Linked DNA regions of Microbaculum marinisediminis. The protein of the gene in region 1 interacts with the protein of each later gene in a pairwise test. Links are inferred from orthologs where the notes say so. Each region holds a gene or a part of one and is shown on either strand. Other genes may lie near its edges. The genes, in order: gyrA and gyrB.

Evidence for each region.
Region 2: the proteins of gyrA (region 1) and gyrB interact in binary tests that used the Escherichia coli proteins (3 or more experiments, as listed by UniProt). The link is inferred for Microbaculum marinisediminis from one-to-one orthologs.

Annotation. Positions count from the first base shown.
Region 1 is NZ_JALIDZ010000010.1:38,389-54,437, forward strand. What follows is about bases 12,673-15,973. They hold gyrA (DNA gyrase subunit A), read left to right. Parts: upstream 12,673-13,037; coding sequence 13,038-15,773; downstream 15,774-15,973. Other genes in these bases: MUB46_RS19515 (GFA family protein), read left to right, coding at 12,673-12,719; MUB46_RS19525 (hypothetical protein), read right to left, coding at 15,894-15,973. Outside these bases: methylenetetrahydrofolate--tRNA-(uracil(54)-C(5))-methyltransferase (FADH(2)-oxidizing) TrmFO, read right to left, coding at 1-1,112; MUB46_RS19470 (hypothetical protein), read left to right, coding at 1,252-1,386; excinuclease ABC subunit UvrA, read right to left, coding at 1,466-4,342; MUB46_RS19480 (GNAT family N-acetyltransferase), read right to left, coding at 4,349-4,888; MUB46_RS19485 (single-stranded DNA-binding protein), read left to right, coding at 5,100-5,585; MUB46_RS19490 (efflux RND transporter periplasmic adaptor subunit), read left to right, coding at 5,774-6,802; MUB46_RS19495 (efflux RND transporter permease subunit), read left to right, coding at 6,799-10,035; MUB46_RS19500 (hypothetical protein), read left to right, coding at 10,136-10,492; MUB46_RS19505 (cation diffusion facilitator family transporter), read right to left, coding at 10,489-11,460; MUB46_RS19510 (MarC family protein), read right to left, coding at 11,500-12,126; more of MUB46_RS19515, read left to right, coding at 12,315-12,672; more of MUB46_RS19525, read right to left, coding at 15,974-16,049. UniProt on the Escherichia coli protein: A type II topoisomerase that negatively supercoils closed circular double-stranded (ds) DNA in an ATP-dependent manner to maintain chromosomes in an underwound state.
Region 2 is NZ_JALIDZ010000004.1:138,356-146,014, reverse strand. Bases 854-3,957 are described here. They hold gyrB (DNA topoisomerase (ATP-hydrolyzing) subunit B), read left to right. Parts: upstream 854-1,244; coding sequence 1,245-3,671; downstream 3,672-3,957. Other genes in these bases: MUB46_RS09540 (CidA/LrgA family protein), read left to right, coding at 3,693-3,957; MUB46_RS09550 (LysE family translocator), read left to right, coding at 854-1,046. Also shown: DNA replication/repair protein RecF, read left to right, coding at 1-247; more of MUB46_RS09550, read left to right, coding at 435-853; more of MUB46_RS09540, read left to right, coding at 3,958-4,073; MUB46_RS09535 (LrgB family protein), read left to right, coding at 4,070-4,789; pcaG (protocatechuate 3,4-dioxygenase subunit alpha), read right to left, coding at 4,793-5,359; pcaH (protocatechuate 3,4-dioxygenase subunit beta), read right to left, coding at 5,362-6,066; MUB46_RS09520 (CoA-transferase subunit beta), read right to left, coding at 6,130-6,894; MUB46_RS09515 (CoA transferase subunit A), read right to left, coding at 6,898-7,659. UniProt on the Escherichia coli protein: DNA gyrase negatively supercoils closed circular double-stranded DNA in an ATP-dependent manner to maintain chromosomes in an underwound state.

The DNA.
Region 1 (16,049 bases):
CCGGCGAGCAGGCCGATGGCCGCCGATTCCACATATCCCTCGACGCCGGTGATCTGGCCGGCGAAGCGCAGGCGCGGCATGGCCCGCAGGCGCAGCGTGCCGTCGAGCAGCTTCGGACTGTTCAGGAAGGTATTGCGGTGAAGGCCGCCAAGGCGGGCGAACTCGGCATTCTTTAGCCCCGGGATAGTCCGGAAGATCGCGGCTTGCGCCCCGTATTTCAGCTTCGTCTGGAAGCCGACCATGTTGTAGAGCGTGCCGAGCGCATTGTCCTGGCGCAACTGCACGATGGCATAGGACTTCACGTCAGGATCGTGCGGATTGGTGAGCCCCACCGGCTTCATCGGCCCGTGCCGCAGCGTTTCGCGGCCGCGCTCGGCCATCACCTCGATCGGCAGGCAGCCGTCGAAATAGGGCGTATCCTTTTCCCAGTCGCGGAATTCGGTCTTCTCGCCCGACAGAAGCGCGTCGACGAACGCCTCGTACTGGTCCTTGTCGAGCGGGCAGTTGATGTAGTCGGCCCCCGTGCCGCCGGGGCCGGCCTTGTCGTAGCGCGACTGGTACCAGGCCTTGGAGAAATCGATGGAGTCCTTGTGAACGATCGGCGCGATCGCGTCGAAGAAGGCGAGCGAATCCTCGTCCGTCGCCGTGCCGATCGCCTCCGACAAGGCGGGCGAGGTGAGGGGGCCGGTCGCCACCACCACGCTGTCCCAGTCCTGCGGCGGCAGGCCGGCGATTTCCTCGCGGCGGATCTCGATCAGCGGATGGGCCTCGAGCGCCGCCGTCACCGCGTCGGAAAAGCCGACGCGGTCGACCGCGAGCGCGCCGCCGGCCGGCACCTGATGGGCGTCGCCGCACCGCATGATGATCGAGCCGCAGCGGCGCATCTCCGCGTGCAGGAGGCCGACCGCGTTGGTCTCGGCGTCGTCTGAGCGGAACGAGTTGGAGCAGACGAGCTCGGCGCAGCCCTGGCCGAGATGGGCCTCGGTCATGCGCACGGGCCGCATCTCGTGCAAAACGACCGGCACGCCGGCCTCGGCGATCTGCCAGGCGGCCTCGGACCCGGCGAGGCCCGCGCCGACGACATGGATGGGTGAGAGGGATGTGTCCGACATGGCCGCTACTTAGTCCGCGCGCGCGTCAAAGGCAAAGGGCATGTGCCCCTTTCAATGGCGGGGACGTCGCCCAATATAGTGTCTCAGGGACGAGGGCCTGCCGGGGCTGGGGTAGCAGCCTGTCAGGAGGCAGGGAGCCATGAAGCTCACGAACGTCGCCTACAACGCCGAAAAATGGACTGGTCATACCGAAAAGGTCGACAGGATCGTCCTGCTCGCCGTGCTGCTTGCCGGCGCGCTCGGCTTCGCGATCGTCGCCTATGTCGTTCTGTGACCGGTAACACGGCACGAACATAGACCGTCGCTGGCGGGTAGCGCGCCTCAGCTACGAAAAAACGGCTGCGCGTGGCGCGCTACTCCGCCGCCTCGGTCCGCTTGTTCGGCCGGCGTGCGAACAGCTCCACCAGGAACTGGCCGGTGTAGCTTCGCTTTTCCGCGGCGATGTCCTCCGGCGTGCCGTGCGCCACGATCTCGCCGCCGCCGTCGCCGCCTTCCGGGCCGATGTCGATGATCCAGTCGGCGGTCTTGATGACCTCCAGGTTGTGCTCGATCACCGCCACCGTGTTGCCCTGGTCGACGAGCGAGTGCAGCACCTCCAGCAGCTTCTTCACGTCGTGGAAGTGCAGGCCGGTGGTCGGCTCGTCGAGGATGTAGAGCGTGCGCCCCGTCGCGCGCCGCGACAGTTCCTTGGCGAGCTTGATGCGCTGCGCCTCTCCGCCCGACAGCGTGGTGGCCTGCTGGCCGACATGGATGTAGCCGAGGCCGACCTTCTGTAACGTCTCGAACTTCTCGCGGATCGACGGCACCGCGTCGAACAGGTCGCGCGCCTCGTCGACGGTCATGTCGAGCACGTCGGCGATCGACTTGCCCTTGAACAGCACCTCAAGGGTCTCGCGGTTGTAGCGCCGGCCCTTGCAGACGTCGCAGGTCACGTAGACGTCGGGCAGGAAGTGCATCTCGATCTTGATGAGGCCGTCGCCCTGGCAGGCCTCGCAGCGCCCGCCCTTGACGTTGAACGAGAAGCGGCCCGGCGCGTAGCCGCGCGCCTTGGCTTCCGGTAGCCCGGCGAACCACTCGCGGATCGGCGTGAACGCGCCGGTATAGGTGGCCGGGTTCGAGCGCGGCGTGCGGCCGATCGGCGACTGGTCGATCTCGATGATCTTGTCGATATGCTCCAGGCCGTCGATGCGGTCGTGCGCGCCGGGATGCTCGCGCGCATTGTTCAGCCGCCGGGCGATCGCCTTGTAGAGCGTGTCGATCAGGAGCGACGACTTGCCGCCGCCGGAGACGCCGGTGACGCAGGAGAAGGTGCCCAGCGGAATCTCGGCGGTGACGTTCTTCAGGTTGTTCTCGCGCGCGCCGACGACCCGGATGCGCCGGTGCCCGGAGATCTCGCGCCGTTCCGCCGGCACCTCGATCTGCTCGAAGCCGGTCAGGTACTTTCCGGTCAGGCTCGCCGGATTGGCCATGATCTCTTCCGGCGTGCCCTTCGCGACGATCTCGCCGCCGTGCACGCCGGCGCCGGGACCGACATCGATGACGTAGTCGGCCGAACGGATCGCATCCTCGTCGTGCTCGACGACGATCACCGTGTTGCCGAGGTCGCGCAGGTGGCGCAGCGTGCCGAGAAGACGCTCGTTGTCGCGCTGGTGCAGGCCGATCGACGGTTCGTCGAGCACATAGAGCACGCCGGTCAGGCCCGAGCCGATCTGCGAGGCGAGGCGGATGCGCTGGCTCTCCCCACCCGACAGCGTTCCCGAGGAGCGGGACAGCGTCAGATAGTCGAGGCCGACATCGTTGAGGAAGGCGAGGCGCTCGCGGATCTCCTTGAGGATGCGCGTGGCGATCTCGTTCTGCTTCTCGCTCAGGTGCTCGGGCAGCGTCTCGAACCAGCCATTCGCCTTGCGGATCGACATGGCGACGACGTCGCCGATGTGCAGGCCGGCGATCTTCACTGCCAGCGCTTCCGGCTTCAGCCGGTTGCCGTCACAGGTCGAACAGGGCGTCTGACCCATGAATTTCTCGATTTCCTCGCGCGACCAGGACGATTCCGTCTCCCGCCAGCGCCGCTCGAGATTGGGGATCACGCCCTCGAAGCTCTTCTTGGTGTCGTAGGCGCGCAGGCCGTCATCGTAGGTGAACTTGATCTCCTCGTCGCCCGACCCGTACAGGATCGCGTCCTGCGCCGTCTTGGGAAGCTTTTCCCACGGCACGGTCATCTTGAACTTGTAGTGCCGGCCGAGCGCCTCCAGCGTTTGCAGGTAGTAGGGCGACGACGACCGCGCCCAGGGCCCGACCGCCCCTGCCTTCAGGGTCAGCGACGGGTCGGGGATCACCATGTCGGGATCGACCCGCATCTCGGAGCCGAGGCCGTCGCAGACCGGGCAGGCGCCGTGCGGGCTGTTGAACGAGAACAGCCGCGGCTCGATCTCCGCGATGGTGAACCCGGAAACCGGGCAGGCGAACTTCTCGGAGAAGATCAGCCGCCTGGCCTCGCCCTTGTCGTCCGTCTCGTCGGCGAACTCCGCGACCGCCAGCCCCTCGGCGAGCTGCAGCGCGGTCTCGAACGAATCCGCCAGCCGCGAGGCCATGTCCTCGCGCACCACGATGCGGTCCACGACCACGTCGATGTCGTGCTTGAACTTCTTGTCGAGCGCCGGCGCCTCGGCGATCTCGTGGAAGGCGCCGTCGATCTTCACCCGCTGGAAGCCGCGCTTCATCAATTCGGCGAGTTCCTTGCGGTACTCGCCCTTGCGGCCGCGCACGATCGGCGCCAGCAGGTAGAGCCGGGTGCCCTCGGGAAGCGCCAGCACACGGTCGACCATCTGGCTGACCGTCTGGCTTTCGATCGGCAGGCCGGTCGCCGGCGAATAGGGAATGCCGACGCGGGCGAACAGGAGGCGCAGGTAGTCGTAGATCTCGGTGACGGTGCCGACCGTCGAGCGCGGATTGCGCGAGGTCGTCTTCTGCTCGATCGAGATCGCCGGCGACAGGCCCTCGATGTGGTCGACATCGGGCTTCTGCATCATCTCGAGGAACTGGCGGGCATAGGCCGACAGGCTCTCGACGTAGCGGCGCTGGCCCTCGGCATAGATCGTGTCGAAGGCGAGCGACGACTTGCCCGAGCCCGACAGACCGGTGATCACCACCAGTTCGTCGCGCGGGATATCGACGGAGACGTTCTTGAGATTGTGCTCGCGCGCCCCGGAAACGGAGATGTTCTTCTGCATGGTGCCTCAGGTCTCCGACGGTTCGGCGACATTTTCGTGTCCGGCCAGATAATCGGCGCGCGACAAGGCGTGGTAACGATGGAGGTGACCGGCGTGGATCCGGTCCTCAATATAGGGCAGGCCGAGCCGTTCAAGAACCCTTTGGGAGCGCGCGTTCTCAGGCAGCACCACCGCGACGATGCGCGGCAGCCTCAGCGCCTGGAACCCGTAGTCGAGAACGGCGGCCGCCGCCTCGCGCGCATAACCCTTGCCCCAGGCCTCGGGAACGAGGTGATAGCCGATCTCGATTTCCTCGGTGCCGTCGAGCGGCTGCAGGATCGCGTTGCCGACGAACCGTCCGTCGTCGTGCCGGAAGGCGGCGAACCAGCCGAGCCCGCGCGGGCGTAGCGCGAGGCTGCGCGTCAGGACGCCCGCGACATCGCGCTCTGTGACACGTTCGGTCTGCCAGAACACGACCCGCCGGTCGCGCAGCAGAAGGCCGAGCAGGTCGGCTTCGTCGGCGCGATAGGGACGCAATACCAGTCTTTCGGTGCGGATTTCGGTCATCGGCCGCCTTGAACCCGGAGAATCGCGGGATTGCGTTCGAAAAGAGAACAATATAGGAACATGCTGTTCCGTCCAACAGGATATACGTAGCGCGGCGCCGCGTTGGACCTGCCCAACCGTCGCAGCACCTGTGGAAAACCGTCGCATGGGGCGACGGGCCGGGGCCGGGCGGATAGTGTCTGCGGCGAAAACCGAAACGAAAGGTCAGGTGATGTCGGGAAGCGTCAACAAAGTCATCCTCGTCGGCAATCTCGGCGCCGATCCGGAAATCCGCCGCACCCAGGACGGCCGTCCGATTGCCAATCTGCGCGTCGCCACGACCGAGACCTGGCGGGACCGTAACAGCGGCGAGCGCCGGGAGCGCACCGAATGGCATCGCGTGGTGATCTTCAACGAAGGTCTCTGCAAGATCGCCGAGCAGTATCTGCGCAAGGGCTCGAAGGTCTATATCGAAGGCCAGCTCCAGACCCGGAAGTGGCAGGACCAGTCGGGTCAGGACCGCTATTCGACCGAAGTCGTCCTGCAGGGCTTCAATTCGGCCCTGACGATGCTCGACGCCCGCGGCGGCGGTGGTGGTGGCGGCGGATCAGACTACGAATCGTCGGGTGGCGGCGGCGATTTCGGCTCCAGCGGCCCGATGCAGGGCGGCGGCGGCCGTGGCCCGTCCAGCGATATGGACGACGAAATTCCGTTCTAGATTCGGATTTCCCCGAATCTACCCATGCTTTCAGCCCGAATGCCGCCGGAGTCGTTCACTCCGGCGGCATTTTTGCGTTAATCTCTCCGCGTCTGCCCCTTGAGGGGCGCGCCGCCGATCACCACTTTTCATATTCCAATTTCTGAATATATAGGTATATCTGCGACGCGGACCGGGGAGAAATGGTCATGACGTTAGGCTGCAAGCCCATCACAGTTTCGAGTTTCCTTCTGGCGTCGGCCCTGGCGGGCGCCCTGGCCATGCCGTCGTCGCTGCTGCGCGCCGCCGAAAGCGAGTATGTCGTCGAGCCGCAAACGGTCGAAGATTTCAAGGCCGTCTTCGCGACGGTTCAGAGCGCAGACGTCGTGCCCGCCCGTGCCCGGATCGGCGGGACCGTCACCGAATTGACGGTGGGCGAGGGCGACGCGGTGACCGCCGGCCAGAAGATCGCGACCATCGTCGACGACAAGCTGGCGCTCCGTATCCAGGGGCTTGAGGCCAGCATTCGCGGCCTGCAGGCGGCGCTCTCCAACGCCGAGACCGAGCTCAAGCGCGGCACGGAACTGAAGGAGCGCGGAATCGTCGCCCAGGCGCGGCTCGACCAGCTGCAGACCGCCGCCGACGTCGCCCGCAACCAGCTCCAGACCGCGCAGGCCGAAAAGCTGATCGCAGAGCAGCAGATCGCCGAAGGCGCGGTCGAGGCGCCCGGCGCCGGCCGGGTCCTGGCCGTCCCCGTGACCATCGGTACCGTCGTTCTCCCCGGCGAGGCCATCGCCGAAATCGCGTCGGACCGCTATATCCTCCGTCTCAAGGTTCCGGAGCGCCACGCCCGCCATATCGAGCTCGGCGACGAGATCCTGATCGGCAAGCGCGGGATGGGCGAGGCCGGCGGTGCCGTGGGGAAGGGCAAAATCGTCACCGTCTATCCGCGCCTGGAAGCTGGCAGCGTCGTCGCCGATGCCGAAGTCTCGGGGCTCGGCGGCTATTTCGTCGGCGAGCGCGCCCTGGTGCGGATCGCGGCGGGCGAACGCGACACCTACGTCATCCCACAGAGCTTTGTCTTCAAGCGATACGGCCTCGACTACGTCCGGGTCTCCGCGCCCGACGGGACGCCGCTCGACGTGGTGGTACAGCTCGGGCAGACAGTCGCCGACGGCGAGCCGATGGTCGAGGTGCTCGGCGGCCTTAAGGCCGGCGACCGTCTGGTGCGCCCATGAAGCCCGGCATCTCCGGCTCGCTGACGCGGGCCTTCATTTCTTCGCCGCTGACGCCGCTGCTGCTGATCTCCGCGCTGGCGCTCGGCCTGGTTGCGCTGGTCTCGCTGCCGCGCGAGGAAGAACCGCAGATCAGCGTTCCGCTGGTCGACATTCACGTCTCCGCCGACGGTCTGCAGGCCGATGATGCCGTCAAGCTCGTCACCGAGCCGCTCGAGACCATCGTCAAGGGCATCAACGGCGTCGAGCACGTCTATTCCCAGACCCAGGACGACCGCGTCACTGTCACCGCCCGTTTCTTCGTCGGCACCGATCCCGATGACGCCATCCTGCGCGTGCACGAAAAGGTGCGCGCCAATATGGACCGCATCCCCATCGGCATTCCCGAGCCGCTGATCGTCGGTCGCGGCATCGACGACGTGGCCATCGTGGTCGTCACCCTGGCACCCAAGCCGGACGCGGCCGATCGCTGGACCGACAACGGCCTGTACTACATCGCCCGCGACCTGCTGGTCGAACTCGCCAAGGTCGAGGATGTCGGCCTGACCTATATCGTCGGCGGCCGCGACGACCAGATCCGCATCGAGCCGGATCCGGAGCGGATGGCGCTCTACGGCATCACCCTGGAGCAGCTCATCGGCAAGGTGACCGAGGCAAACCGGTCGTTCCTCGCCGGCACCGTGCGCGACACCGACCGCAGCCTGCCGGTCGTTGCCGGCCAGACGCTTCAGGGCGTGCCGGATATCGGGCTCCTGGAGATGACCGCGCGCGACGGGCGCAAGGTCTATGTCGGCGATGTCGCCAATGTGGTGGTCGATGCCGCCCCCGAGGAACATCGCGTCTGGCACATGAGCCGCGGCGAGGACGGCGCGATGACGCCGGTTCCGGCCGTCTCCATCGCCATCTCCAAACGCGCCGGCGCCAATGCCGTGGTGATCGGCGAGCGGCTGGTCGAGCGCCTGGAGCTGATGCGCGACCGGCTGGTGCCGGAGGACCTCGACGTCCTGATCACCCGCGACTACGGCGAGACCGCCAACGAGAAGGCGAACGAGCTCCTGTTCCACCTGGGATTGGCGACCGTCTCCATCGTCGTGCTGGTCGCCTTCGCCATCGGCTGGCGCGAGGGTGTCGTCGTCCTGATCGTCATTCCGACGACGATCCTGCTGACGCTCTTCGCCTCCTATTTCATGGGCTACACGATCAACCGCGTCAGCCTGTTCGCGCTGATCTTCTCGATCGGCATTCTCGTCGACGACGCCATCGTCGTGATCGAGAACATAGCTCGGCACTGGGCGATGAAGGACGGGCGAAGCCGGCGCGAGGCGGCGATCGATGCCGTCGCGGAGGTCGGCAACCCGACCATCGTCGCGACCCTGACGGTCGTCGCGGCCCTCCTGCCGATGCTGTTCGTGTCGGGCCTGATGGGGCCGTACATGAGCCCGATCCCGGCGAATGCGTCCGCGGCGATGATCTTCTCCTTCTTCGTCGCCGTCATCGTCACGCCCTGGCTGATGATGAAGATCGGCAAGGAGCATGGCGGCCACGGCGAGGGCGGGCATGTCGCCGAGCACGAAGCCGCTCACGGCGGCGTTCTCGGTCGGGCCTATGTCGCGGTCGCCAGGCCGCTTTTGAAGACGCGGTTCCGCGTCTGGACCTTCCTGCTCGTCGTCGGCGTCGCCACGATGGGCGCGATGTACCTGTTCTTCGACAAGACCGTCACCGTGAAGCTGCTGCCCTTCGACAACAAGTCGGAGCTGCAGGTGGTCGTGGACCTGCCCGAAGGCGCGACGCTCGAGGACACCGACCGCGTGCTCACCAGGGCCACGGAAAAGCTGGCGGACCTGCCGGAGCTCGCCTCGATCCAGTCCTATGTGGGCACGTCGGCACCGTTCAACTTCAACGGCCTGGTGCGTCACTACTATCTGCGCAGCCTGCCGGAGAACGGCGACCTGCAGGTCAACCTGACGCCCAAGAGCGAGCGCGACCGCACCAGCCATGACATCGCCCTGGACGTTCGCCAGCGTCTTGCCGATCTGGAGGTGCCCGAGGGAACCGTGATCAAGGTCGTCGAGGTTCCGCCGGGTCCGCCGGTGTTGGCGACGCTGCTTGCCGAGATCTACGGTCCGGACGAAGAGACCCGGCGGGCGGTCGCCACCGAGATGCGCAAGATCTTCGAGGACGTGCCCTACATCGTCGACGTCGACGACAGCTTCGGCACGCCGGCGACGCGGCTGCACATCCGCATCGACCAGAACAACCTCGAATATCACGGCGTCTCCCAGAGCGACGTCTATAACGCCATTCGCTCCTATCTGACCGGCGTGCCGGTCGGCTACTCGCACCGTGGCGGCGGTCGCCATCCCATCGAGATCGCGGTGCGGCTGCCGAAGGAGGATCTGGCCGTCTCCCAGCGCACGCTGTCGACGCCGGTTCCCGCCAACGCCCTGCCGGGCAACCGCGGCGTCGTCGAGCTGGGCGATGTGGTGACGCTCAGCGAGGAAACCGCGTCCTATCCGGTCTTCCGCCGCAACGGGCGCCCAGCCGAAATGATTCAGGCCGAGCTGGCGGGCGAGTACGAGGCGCCGATCTACGGCATGATCGCCGTCTCCGACGCGATCGAGGCCCACGACTGGGGCGACGTGCCCAAGCCGCAGATGCTGTTGCACGGACAGCCCGGCGACGAGAGCGTCGCCTCGCTGCTGTGGGACGGGGAGTGGGAAGTGACCTACGTCACCTTCCGCGACATGGGCGCCGCCTTCGCGGTCGCGATCCTCGGCATCTACTTCCTGGTCGTCGCCCAGTTCGGCTCGTTCCTGCTGCCGCTCGTCATCCTGACGCCGATCCCGCTCACGCTGATCGGCATCGTAATTGGTCACTGGCTGTTCGACGCGTCGTTCACGGCAACCTCGATGATCGGTTTCATCGCGCTGGCCGGCATCATCGTGCGCAACTCGATCCTGCTGGTCGACTTCATCCGCCACGAGCGCAGTGCGGACAAGCCGCTCAGACGCACGCTGCTCGACGCGGGCGCGATCCGCTTCAAGCCGATCCTTCTGACGGCGCTCGCCGCCATGATCGGCGCGGCGGTGATCCTGTTCGATCCGATCTTCCAGGGTCTCGCGATCTCGCTGCTGTTCGGCCTGCTGTCGTCGACGCTGCTGACGGTGCTGGTGATCCCGGCGATCTACATCGCGCTGCGCGACGACAAGCGGCCACTGGAGCCGTCGGCCCGCTGAGTCTGCCGGCGCTAAACCTGCCGGACCGCTGACGCAGTTGTGACTGGCCGTCGGCGGTCCGATCCGCTCCACTGAGGCGATGCGGATCTACGCACCTTTTTTGGCGATACTCGTCGCCGCCAGCGTGGCCGTGCCGCCGGCGTCGGCCGGCGAGGCGGATGTGGAGTCCGTCAAGGCGACGCGCCAGGAGGGCGGTGCCTGGCGTTTCGACGTCGCCGTGCGCCACGCCGACGCCGGCTGGGACCACTATGCCGATCGCTGGGACGTGGTCGCGCCGGACGGCACCGTTCTGGGCACGCGGACACTCCTGCATCCGCACGACGAAGAGCAGCCGTTCACGCGCTCGCTTACCGGCGTTTCGATCCCCGATGGCATCACCGTGGTCACGGTCCGCGCGCACGATTCCGTTCACGGCTATGGCGGCGCCGAAGTGACGGTCGACCTGACCGCCGACTAGGCCTCATTCCCCTTGCTCTCGCGGATGTGATCCTGTTCGGCGGCGACGCTTGCCGCGTGGCCGGCCGCGGACTGGATCTCGGCAAAGACCCGGCGCACATCGGAAAACTGCGTCTTGATGTCGACCTCGAGCTTCGAGATCGTTTGCTCCACCTCGCCCGCAGGCATGGAATCGGCGAAATCGAGGCTGATCGCCACCAGCACGTCGTTCGGGCCCAGGTGCATGGTCCTGAGTTCGTTGATGCGGCGTACGCCGTTCGCCGACATGGCGATCTTGCGGACGCCGGTGATGAGTTCCCGGCTCGCCGCCTCGCCGATGATCAGCCCCTTCGTCTCGTAGGCGAGCATGGCGGCCGTGCCCGCCAGGATCAGTCCGATCCCGACGGAGGCATAGCCGTCGAATTCCGGGATCCCGGTGTACTGCGCCGCCGAGATGCCGATCAGCGCGACGACCAGGCCGAGCATCGCCGCGGAATCCTCGAACAGCACGGTGAACACGGTCGGGTCCTTGGAGCGGCGGACCGCATCGATCAGGTTGCGTCGGCCGCGCGTCTTCTCGAATTCGCGATAGGCGACCCACCAGGCGCCGGCCTCGAACACGATTGCGAGGCCGAGCACCACGTAGTTGACCATCGGATTGGTGATTTCGTGCGGGTCCAGGATCTTCTGGTAGCCCTCGTAGAGCGACACGCCGGCGCCCACGCCGAAGATCATGATCGCCACCACGAAGGCCCAGAAATAGACCTCCATGCCGTAGCCGAACGGGTGATTGTCGTCCGCGGGCCGCTTCGACCGCCGGATGCCGATCAGCAGGAGACACTGGTTGCCGGTATCGACAAGCGAGTGGATCGCCTCCGACAGCATCGCCGAAGAGCCGGTGTATGTGGCGGCGGCGAATTTGGTGATCGCGATGAGCGAGTTCCCCGCCAGCGCGGCATAGATGACTCGGTTTGTTCCGTGTGTCGCCATTTATCTCACAAACACAATAAACTACGATATTTTGTTAATTCAGGCTATGAGCGCCAGGACGCCATCGGCCACGAATTGAACGGCCAACGCGGCGAGGATGACACCGAGCAGCCGTGTCACCACCGTCCGCACCGTCTTGCCCATCAGGTGCCCGATTGGCACCGCGACGAGCAGGATCGCCAGCGTCACCGCAAGGACGGAGACGATGACGGCGATTACCCAGGCGAGCTCGATCCATCCTCCGCCGGGCTCGCCCGCCAGAAGGATCACGGCGGTGATCGCGCCGGGGCCGGCCATCAGCGGAATGGCGAGCGGCACCGCCGCGATGTCGTCAGGGTGCTCTTCAGCGACCGAGCGTTCCGCCGACGTCTCCTTGCGCCGGGTGCGTTGCTCGAACACCATTTCGAAGCTGATCCAGAACAGCAGGATCCCGCCGGCGACCCGGAATGCGGGCAGGGAAATCCCCATCGCCTGCAGAAGCCACAGGCCGCCGACGGCGAAGGCCACCAGCACCACAACGGCGATCAGGACGGACCGGGCCGCGATCTTGCGCCGCTCGGCCGCGCTGCGCTCTGCCGTGAGGGCGAGGAACAGCGGGGCGATGCCGATCGGATCGATGATCACGAACAGCGTGACGAAGGCGGAGATGAGCGCTTCCGGCGTCACGGCACCATCTCGTTTGTTGGGCTCGTCTGTTGGAGCAAGACAGCGTGACCGGCGCGGCGGCCCGATTCAAGCCCGCCGACCGAACCCCGGCCCGTCATCCACCGCGCATTCGGCCTTCGGCCTTGCGAAACCGGGGCGGGTTCGCATCTTGCGGGTCGGACACAATCGCAATCGAAGGACATCCGACAATGGCGCTGACAGGCGAGTGTTTCTGCGGGGCAGTCAAATACCGTATCGAGAGCCAGCCCTATGCGGCGCGGTCGTGCCACTGCTCGCGCTGCCGCAAGGCCTTCAGCGCCCAGGCGTCATCCTATGCGCAGGTGGTGCCAGGGAGTTTTTCCTGGACCCGGGGAGAAGAGCTGCTGACCACCTTCCTCGACGAAAACGGGGCGGGAAAGCGGTTCTGTAGCGTCTGCGGCTCGACCCTGTGCGGCGTCGTCGACGGGGAGGTCCACGGCATCACTCTGGGCTGCCTCAACGAGGATCCCGGAATCGAGATCGAAATGCACATCTTCGTCGGCTCGAAGGCGCCGTGGGAGGTGATCCCGGACGGCGTTGTCGCCTACGAGACGATCCCGCCCGACTGGACCTGATCTCCGGCTTTCGTGGCGGCAGGTCATGGCCTCGAAGAACGCGTGACGAACGCCACGTCGGCAGGATATAACCGGTCCGCGGCGAAGGAAGTCGTGCGTCGCCGCGACGCCGCCCGATAATTGCCTGATTTATCGAGCAATTTCCGTACTCGACCCTATCCATCCGGATTTGCCCCCGAAGCCCGGAATCGGATAAAATAAAAACCGTCAAAAACCCGCCGAACGAGACAGCCTTTGTCCGATAACGATACCCCGCCGACGGGCGATACCGGCCCGGCCGACCCGTCCGATATCAAACCGGTCTCGATCACCGACGAGATGCGGCGCAGCTATCTCGATTACGCCATGAGCGTGATCGTCTCCCGCGCGCTGCCCGATGTGCGCGACGGCCTGAAGCCCGTGCACCGCCGGATCCTGTTCTCGATGCACGAGAACGGCTACGACTGGAACAAGGCCTACCGCAAGTCGGCCCGCGTCGTCGGCGATGTGATCGGTAAGTACCATCCGCACGGCGACCAATCGATCTACGACGCGCTCGTGCGCATGGCGCAGGACTTCTCGCTGCGCCTGCCGCTGCTCGACGGACAGGGCAATTTCGGCTCTATCGACGGCGATCCGGCCGCCGCCATGCGATACACCGAGGTGCGGCTGGCCAAGCCCGCGCACGCGATCCTCGAGGATATCGACAAGGACACCGTCGATTTCCAGGACAACTACGACAACTCCGAGCGCGAGCCGGTCGTCCTGCCGTCGCGGTTCCCGAACCTTCTGGTCAATGGCGCCGGCGGTATCGCCGTCGGCATGGCGACCAACATCCCGCCGCACAACCTTGGCGAGGTGGTGGATGCCGCGATCGCCTTCATGGACGATCCCGCCATCGAGATCGAACGGCTGATGGAGATCATCCCCGGACCGGATTTCCCGACCGGCGGCATCATCCTCGGCCGCGCCGGCATCCGTTCGGCCTTTTCGACCGGGCGCGGCTCGATCATCATGCGCGGCAAGGTCCATACCGAGACCATCCGCAAGGAGCGCGAGGCGCTGGTCGTCACCGAGGTGCCGTATCAGGTCAACAAGGCGGTGATGATCGAGAAGATCGCCGAACTTGTGCGCGACAAGCGCGTCGAGGGCATCTCCGACATCCGCGACGAGTCCGACCGCGAGGGGCTGCGCGTCGTCATCGAGCTGAAGCGCGACGCGATGGCCGATGTCGTCCTCAATCAGCTCTACCGCTACTCGTCGCTTCAGACGAGCTTCGGCGCCAACATCGTCGCGCTGAACGGCGGCAAGCCGGAACAGCTCACGCTGATCGACATGCTGCGCGCCTTCATCGCCTTCCGCGAGGAGGTCGTCGGCCGGCGCACCAAGTTCCTGCTCGGCAAGGCGCGCGATCGGGCCCACATCCTGGTCGGTCTGGCGATCGCGGTTGCCAATATCGACGAGGTCATCCACCTGATCCGGACCGCGCCGGACCCGGCAACGGCGCGCGAGTCGCTGATGGCCCGCGCCTGGCCGGCCAAGGATATGGGGCCGCTGATCGCGCTGATCGCCGATCCGCGCCACGGCCTTTCGGAGGATGGCACCTATCGCCTGTCCGAGGAACAGGCCCGCGCGATCCTCGATCTGCGACTGCAGCGGCTGACGGCGCTGGGTCGCGACGAGATCGCCGATGAGCTGACCAAGCTCGGCGCGGCGATCGCGGACTATCTCGATATCCTTCGCTCGCGCGCACGCATCCAGTCGATCATCCGCGACGAACTGATCGCCGTGAAGGAGGAGTTCGGCACGCCGCGGCGCACCGAAATCACGGATTTCGTCAGCGATTTCGATGACGAGGACCTCATTCAGCGCGAGGACATGGTCGTCACGGTCAGTCACGGCGGCTACATCAAGCGCGTGCCGCTCTCGACCTACCGGGCCCAGCGCCGCGGCGGCAAGGGCCGCTCGGGCATGTCGACGAAGGAGGAGGATTTCGTCACGCGCCTGTTCGTCGCCTCGACGCACACGCCGGTCCTGTTCTTCTCCTCGCGCGGCATGGTCTACAAGATGAAGGTGTGGCGCCTGCCGCTGTCGGCGCCCCAGGCGCGTGGCAAGGCGATGGTCAACCTGCTGCCTCTCATCGAAGGAGAATGGATCACCTCGATCATGCCGCTGCCCGAGGACGAGGACACCTGGGGCGAACTCGACGTCATGTTCGCGACCAATCGCGGCACCACGCGGCGCAACAAGCTGTCGGATTTCGTTCAGGTCAATCGCAACGGCAAGATCGCCATGAAGCTGGACGAGGGCGATGCCATCGTCGGCGTCGACACCTGTTCGGAGAACGACGACGTTCTGTTGACCACGGCGACCGGCCAGTGCATCCGCTTCCGCACGACCGACGTGCGCGTCTTCAAGGGACGCGACTCCACCGGCGTGCGCGGCATCAATCTGGCCGAAGGCAACAGCGTCATCTCGATGTCGATCCTGCGCAACTTCGATGCGACGCCGGCCGAGCGCGGCGAGTATCTGAAGCGCAGCCGCCTGGTGCGCGGCGAGGTCGATCAGCCCGAGCCGTCCGATGAGTCCGAAGAGGTCGAGGCGGGAACCGAGCTCAGCCAGGAGCGCTACGCCGAGATGAGCGCCGCCGAGCAGTTCGTGCTCACCCTCTCGGAGAACGGCTACGGCAAACGCACCTCGTCCTACGAGTACCGGGTCACCGGGCGCGGCGGCAAAGGCATCGTCGCGATGGTCGTCAACGACCGCAACGGGCCGCTGGTTGCCTCGTTCCCCGTCGAGGACCAGGACCAGATCATGCTGGTGACCGATGGTGGCCAACTGATCCGGTGTCCCGTCGACGGAATCCGCATCGCCGGCCGCAACACCCAGGGCGTCATCGTCTTCAAGACCGCCAAGGACGAACACGTCGTCTCGGTCCAGCGCGTCAGCGAGGAAGAAGACGACGCCGAGGGCATAGAGGACGAGGGTGCGGAAGGCGAGGGCACAGAAGGCAACGGCGCGGAAGGCAACGGCGAAGAAGGCCGCGGCGAAGAAGGGCCGGACCCAGAGGCCTGAGCGTTCTAGGGCCTGAGCGTTCTAAGGCCTGAGCGGGCTACGGTCCCGCTCGCTTCCCCAAGGAATCGGAAGGGGCGCGCCGTATCGCGCGCGCCTCGCTTTTGCCCGGCCGGCCTGGCCTCACAGGCCGACCGAAATGCGGCGCAGTTCCGCGCGTCTGGCCTCGAACGCGCCGTCGTCGAACTCGATCGTCCGCACCTTGCGGTCGGCCGTGGCCTGGTCGGGATGCAGCAGGCAATCCTTGGTGACATGCGGCCAGACGGCGTCCGGGCAGTC
Region 2 (7,659 bases), on another replicon or contig:
GCTGATCGCCCTGATCCTCGCCCACGCCCGTCTGGTGCGGGAGGCCTCCGGTGGTGTCGCCCCGCTGCTTCTCCTTGACGAGGTCGCCGCCCATCTCGACGACATGCGGCGCGCCGCCCTGTTCGCCGAGATCCTCGCGCTCGGCTCCCAGGCCTGGATGACGGGCACCGATCGCGCGCTGTTCACGGATATCGCCGCCGACTCCCAGGGGTTCGAGGTCGCCAACGGCGCCTTGTCGGCAATCTAGCCGCGATGTCCGCTATAGGCCGCCGGCGCGTGTCGTGCGCGGCTGATGGCGTCGCCGACAGGGCGGCGACGGCGCCCCGGTTCCCGACCGGGACCGGGGTTGCCTCCATGGGGTATAGGGGCATCGCGACCCCGCCACGGCACCGTGGCGCTTCTCCGGCTACGGATTTTGCTGTAGCAAGGTCGTCATGGACTGGACGAGCCTTCTCACCTTCGCCGCGGCGCTTGCGCTTGCCGCGGCCATTCCCGGGCCCGGCGTCGCCGCCGTGATCGCCCGCGCCCTCGGTGCCGGCTTTCGTCCGACCGTGCCTATGGTCCTCGGCCTGATCGCAGGCGATCTCGTCTATCTGTCCTCTGCCGCTCTCGGCCTCGGCGTCATCGCGGCGACCTTCGGTGGCCTGTTCACGCTGATCCGCTGGGCGGGCGCGGCCTATCTGGTCTATCTGGCGATCCGTCTGTTTCTCGCCCGCCCGGAAGCCGGGGCGCTGCCGGTCCGCGGCGGGCGGCGGTCCGGGGCTTTCCTCGCCGGCCTGTTCGTCACGCTCGGCAACCCCAAGGTGATCCTGTTCTACCTTGCCCTGCTGCCGACCATCATCGATCTGGGTGGCCTGACGGCGCTGGGATTCGTTGAGCTGTCGGCGGTCGTGGCGGTGGTTCTGCTCGGTGTTATCGGCGGCTACGCCGCGCTGGCCGCGCGTGCCCGGCTGCTGTTCGAGAGCCCGGCCGCCCGCCGCATCCTCAACCGGGTCGCCGGCGTCACCATGATGGGCGCGGCGGCAGCGATCGCGACTCGCTCGTAACCCGTCGATATGCGTTCCGGGGGTTTGCCGAAATCCGCCTGAATCCCCATATATCAATCAGCGAATTTCATCCGGCGGGGCTCGGCAAACGACCCCCCGAAATGCTAGGATGTCATTGATTCTAAATCACCTTCCGGTGCGCCTCGCGGCTCAGGCCGACTGAAGCACAGCGCCCCGAACAGGAACACGGAACAAAGAATGCAGGAAAACGAGCCCGGAACTGAGCGCAGTTCCGATTACGGCGCCGAATCCATCAAGGTTCTCAAGGGTTTGGAGGCTGTCCGCAAGCGTCCGGGCATGTATATCGGCGACACCGATGACGGGTCCGGCCTGCACCACATGATCTACGAGGCCGTCGACAACGCCATCGACGAGGCGTTGGCGGGGCACTGTGACCGCGTCGACGTGATCCTCAATCCGGACGGGTCCGCGACGATCCGCGACAATGGCCGCGGCATTCCCACCGAGATGCACGAGGAAGGCGTTTCCGCTGCGGAAGTCATCATGACCCAGCTGCACGCCGGCGGGAAGTTCGACCAGAATTCCTACAAGGTCTCCGGCGGCCTGCATGGCGTCGGCGTGTCCGTCGTCAACGCCCTGTCGTCCAAGCTGACGCTGCGTATCTGGCGCGGCGGCAAGGAGCACGTGATCGTGTTTCGCGACGGCACCGCCGAGGCGCCGCTGGCCGTGGTCGGCGACGCCGACGGCATGAGCGGCACCGAGGTCACCTTCCTGCCGAGCCCGGCCACCTTCACGATGACCGAGTTCGACTGGCACACGCTCGAGCATCGCCTGCGCGAGCTCGCGTTCCTCAATTCCGGCGTTACCGTCGCGCTCGTCGACAATCGCGGCGTCGAGCCGAAGCGCGAGGAGATGTTCTACGAAGGCGGCATCGAGGAGTTCGTGCGCTGGCTCGATCGCGCCAAGTCGCCGCTCATCGGAGCGCCGATCGTCGTTCGTGGCGAGCGCGACGGGATCGTGGCGGAGGCGGCGATGTGGTGGAACGACAGCTACCACGAGAACGTGCTGTGCTTCACCAACAACATCCCGCAGCGTGACGGCGGTACGCATCTGGCCGGCCTCCGCGCCGCGCTGACCCGCCAGGTCACGGGCTATGCGGATTCCTCCGGGCTGTTGCGCAAGGAAAAGGTTTCGCCGACCGGCGACGATTGCCGCGAAGGCCTGACCTGCGTCTTGTCGGTGAAGGTTCCCGATCCGAAATTCTCGAGCCAGACCAAGGACAAGCTGGTCTCCTCGGAGGTGCGCCCGGTCGTCGAGAACGTCATCAACGAGGCCCTGGGCACCTGGTTCGAGGAACATCCCGCCGATGCCAAGACGATCGTGTCCAAGGTGGTCGAGGCCGCTGCCGCCCGCGAGGCCGCGCGCAAGGCGCGCGAGCTGACACGTCGCAAGGGGGCGCTCGAGATTGCCAACCTGCCCGGCAAGCTCGCCGATTGCCAGGAGCGCGATCCGGCAAAGTCCGAGCTGTTCATCGTCGAGGGTGACTCGGCCGGCGGCTCCGCCAAACAGGGCCGCAACCGCGCCAACCAGGCGGTGCTGCCCCTGCGCGGCAAGATCCTCAACGTCGAGCGCGCCCGTTTCGACAAGATGCTGTCGTCCGACCAGGTCGGCATGCTGATCACCGCGCTCGGCACCGGCATCGGCGAGGACTTCGACATCGCCAAGCTGCGCTACCACAAGATCATCATCATGACGGACGCCGACGTCGACGGCGCCCATATCCGCACGCTGCTGCTGACCTTCTTCTACCGGCAGATGCCGCAGATCATCGAGAACGGCCATCTGTTCATCGCACAGCCGCCGCTCTACAAGGTCAAGCGTGGCCAGTCCGAGCAGTACCTGAAGGACGAGCGCGCGCTCGAGGACTATCTGATCGGCAGCGGCCTGGACGACGCCTCGCTGACTCTGGCGAGCGGAGAGGTGCGGTCGGGCGCGGATCTGCGCGCGGCGGTCGACGAAGCGCGTTCGCTCGCCAAGACTGTTGAAGGTTTGCACGGCCGCTACCACCGTACCACGGTCGAACAGGCCGCCATCGCCGGCATCCTCAACGCCGACACCGCGAAGTCGGAGGAAGAGCGCCAGCAAGCCGCGGCCTATGTCGCGCGCCGGCTCGACCTTCTCTCCGACGAGACCGAGCAGGGCTGGATAGGCATTCCGACCGAGGATGGCGGCTATCGCTTCGAACGCGAGGTCCGCGGTGTCAAGGAAGCCTCCTTTATCGACCTGGCGCTGCTGAATTCGGCCGACGCCCGAAGGCTCGACGCCCACACCGGCTTCCTCCAGGAAGTGTTCGGCAAGGCGGCCGTCTTCCGCCGCAAGGACGCCGAGAGCGAGATCCGCGGGCCTACGGCGCTGTTCAAGGCGATTATGACGGCTGGTTCGAAGGGGCTCACGCTGCAACGCTACAAGGGCCTCGGCGAGATGAACCCGGATCAGCTCTGGGAGACGACGCTCGACGTCAACGCCCGTACGCTCCTGCAGGTCAAGGTGCGCGAGGCGACCGACGCCGACGAGATCTTCACCGAGCTGATGGGCGACGTCGTCGAGCCGCGCAAGCGCTTCATCCAGGAAAATGCCCTGAACGTGTCGAACCTGGACGTGTAGTCCGATGCTGGGGGCGGGGCCATGATCGCCGCCCTCACCATCCTGCTCTCCTGCCAGCTCGCCGGGGAGGTCCTCGTCTGGCTGACCGGCCTGCCTGTTCCCGGCCCCGTATTGGGACTGGTGATCCTTCTGGCCGGTATCGGCGTCACAGGTCGCATCCCGCAGGATCTGCGCGAAACGGCGACCGGCCTGCTGTCGCACCTCTCGCTGCTGTTCGTGCCGGCCGGCGTCGGCGTCATGCTGCATTTCGAGCGCATCGGTACGGAATGGCTGGCGCTGCTCGCCGCTCTCCTGCTGTCGACCTGGGCGACGATCGCCGTGTCCGCGCTGGTCTTCGTCGGCGTGGCGAGGATGGTCGGTGGCGCCGATGCCGATGCGCCCGAGGACGAGGGTCCCCGATGACCGGGCCCCTCGGCGACGTCTGGGTCTATCTGTCCGCCACTCCACTCCTGTGGCTGACGGCGACGCTTGTCGCCTATCTGATCGGCGTCACGCTGTTCGGCCGGCTCGGCCGCAACCCGGTGGTACAGCCCGTCGCCGTCGCCATCGTTCTTCTCGTCGCGGTGCTGCTGGTCAGTGGCACGGCCTACGACGTCTATTTCGACGGCGCCCAGTTCGTGCATTTCCTGCTCGGCCCCGCGACGGTGGCGCTGGCCGTGCCCCTGTTTTCGCAATGGAAACGCGTGAAGCGCGCCGTCCTGCCGATGGCGGCCGCCCTCCTAGCCGGTTCGCTCACGGCTGTCGTCAGTGCGGTCGGCATCGCGGCGATGCTGGGCGCCAGTCGCGAAAGCGTGCTGTCGCTGGCGCCGAAATCGGTGACGACGCCGATCGCCATGGGCATCGCCGAGAAAATCGGCGGCCTGCCGTCGCTGACCGCCGTGCTCGTCATCCTGACCGGTATCATCGGCGCGATGACCGCGACGCCGCTGCTCAATCTGTTGGGGCTGAAGGATTACGCCGCGCGCGGCTTCGCCGTCGGCGTCGCCTCCCACGGGATCGGCACGGCACGGGCCTTCCAGGTCAGCGAGCTTGCCGGCGCCTTCGCCGGCATCGCCATGGGCCTCAACGCGCTGGCGACGGCGGTGATCGTGCCGCTGCTGGTCCGCCTGTTCGGCTGACGCCTACGCCTCGAAGAACTGCGTCTCGTTCCCGCCCTGCAGGATGATGTCCCAGTGATAGTGGCCGTCGCCCTTGTTCTTGGCGATCAGGCTGTGCCGCGCCGCCGCGTCCTCGATCACGTTGAGGAGCGGATCGGTGTCGTTGAGCGGTTCGCCTTCCAGATAGATCCGGGTGACGAGCTGCTTCAGCAATCCGCGGGCGTAGACCTGCACCAGGATATGCGGAGCCTGCAGCGCGTTGCCGCGGCCTGATACCGGACCCGGCCTCACCGTGCGGAAATGGAAGCGGCCTTCGGGATCGGTGGCCACGCGGCCGAAGCCGCGGAACCCGGGATCGATCGGCTTGTCCTGATCGTCTTCGGGATGGTCGTATTTGCCGGCCGCGTTGGCCTGCCAGATCTCGATCATGCAGTCCGGCACGGGCTCGCCGTCCCCGTCCAGGACGTGGCCTTCGATGACGATGCGCTCGCCCTCGGACTCGGTTCCGGCCAGATCGTCGGCCTCGTAGGTGTCGGTCAGGCCGAAATGGAAGAACGGCCCGACCGTCTGCGACGGTGTCGTCTTCGACATGGTCAGTCCTCCATCGGTGTGGCTTCGCGGCCACGAAGCACGATGTCGAACTTGAACGCGAGCGCCCATTCCGGCTGGGTGGCGTCGAGGTCGAAGCTCGAGATCATCCGTTGCCGCGCCCGTTCGTCGGTGACCGAATTGAAGATCGGGTCGAACGGGAACAGCGGGTCGCCGGGGAAATACATCTGCGTCACCAGACGCTGCATGAAGCTCGTCCCGAACAGCGAGAAATGGATGTGCGCGGGTCGCCAGGCGTTGTGGTGATTGCGCCAGGGATAGGCGCCCGGCCTGACGGTGACGAAGCGGTAATAGCCGTCATCGTCGGTCACGCACCGGCCCGCGCCGGTGAAGTTCGGATCGATCGGTGCGGGATGCTGGTCACGCTGGTGGATATAGCGGCCGGCCGCGTTGGCCTGCCAGATCTCGACCAGGCTGTTGCGCACCGGGCGGCCGTCCTCGTCGAGGACGCGACCGTGCACGATGATCCGCTCGCCGAGCGGCTCCCCACCGTGCTGACGGGTGAGATCGGCCTCCTCCGGCCTGACGCCCTCGTGGCCGTAGACCGGGCCGGTGATCTCGCTCAGCGTGTGCGGAAGGATCATCAACGGTCGCTTCGGCACGCGCAGCGGGTTCGACCGATAGTCCGGAAATGGATGCGCGGGCGCGCTGTCCGGCGTGATGAGGCGGTATCCTGGTGCGTCGCTCATCGGTTGCTGCTCCTCCTCGTTGCGGCCGATATCGTTCCCCGGCGATATCGGGCCGGACGCCTGTCAGGCGGCGTGGGCGCGGCGCGTGCGCTCCTGAAGCGCGCGCAGCGTTTCCAGTTCCTCTGCCGTCGGGGCGGGCGTTTCGACAGCCGTCTCCGCAAAGCGGATCGGCCAGCCGCACGCCTCTGTAATCTGGTCCCTGGCGACGCCCGGATGGATCGAGACGACGGTCAGTTCCTTCGTCTCCGGGGCGGGCTCCAGGATGCACATGTCGGTGATCACCTTGGTCGGACCCTTGGTCTTCAGGCCCAGGCGCTGGCGATGGTCGCCGCCCTCGCCGTGGCCCATCGAGGTGATGAACGCGAGGTGATCGACGAAGCCGCGCGGAGACAGCGCCATGGTGATGAAGATTTCGCCGCAGTGGCCGGCGATCTCCGGCGCGCCGCCGCCGCCGGGCAGGCGAACCTTCGGTGCGTCGTAGGGCCCGACCACGGTCGTGTTCAGGTTGGCGAAGCGGTCTATCTGCGCGCCGCCCAGGAAGCCGAGCGTGATGTGGCCGCCCTGCAGCCAGTAGCGGAACATCTCCGGCACGGAGACCGTCGTCAGCGCGGTGTCGCACAGTTCGCCGTCGCCGATCGACAGCGGCAGCACGTCCGGCCGCGTGCCGATCGTGCCGGATTCGTAGATCAGCGTGATGTTCGGGGCATGGGTCAGCCGGGCCAGGTTGCAGGCCGCCGACGGCGCGCCGATGCCCACGAAGCAGACGTCCTCGTTCCGCAGAGGCCGTGCCGCGGCGATCGTCATCATCTCGTTCGCGGTATGATCCATCGTTCAGGCTCCCCGTGCCGTGGATCCGTCGGCCGCGTAGCGGGCATAGGCTTCGGGCCCCTTGTCGAGAACGTTGTCCTTCATCCAGGCAAGGAATGTATCGCGATCGCGCGCGATTGGATCCCATGCCTTGTAGTACGCATTGTCGCGCTTGTAGTAGCCGTGCGCATAGGACGGATGGGCGCCACCCGGCACTTCGGCGATCGCCGTGACCGCCCAACGCGGCAGGATCACGGAATTGGGGGAGATATCGCCGAAATCGTCGACGACTTCCTCGACCGTGACGACCGAACGCTTCGCCGCCAGGACGGCTTCCTTCTGCACCCCGACGATGCCCTCGAACAGGACGTTGCCCTCCCGGTCGGCCTTCAGCGCGTGGACGATGGCGACATCGGGCCGGATCGCGGGAACGGTCGCGAGCTCCTCGCCGGTATAGGGGCAGGTGACATGCCGGATCGTCGGGTTCACCTTCGGCAGGTCGGTGCCGACATAGCCGCGGAACACCGCGAACGGCAGGTTCGCCGCCCCTGCGTCATAGGCGTTCGCCATCGCCGCGTGGCTGTGCTCCTCGATCTGGAGGCGATGCGGCCAGCCGTTCTCCACCGCGTCGCGCAGGCGATGCAGCGAGCCGACGCCGGGATTGCCGCCCCAGGAGAAGACCAGCTTGTCGGCGCATCCCATTCCGATCAGCTGGTCGTAGATCAGGTCCGGCGTCATCCGGTACAGCGTCAGGCGCTTGCGCCCCTGCCTGATGATCTCGTGTCC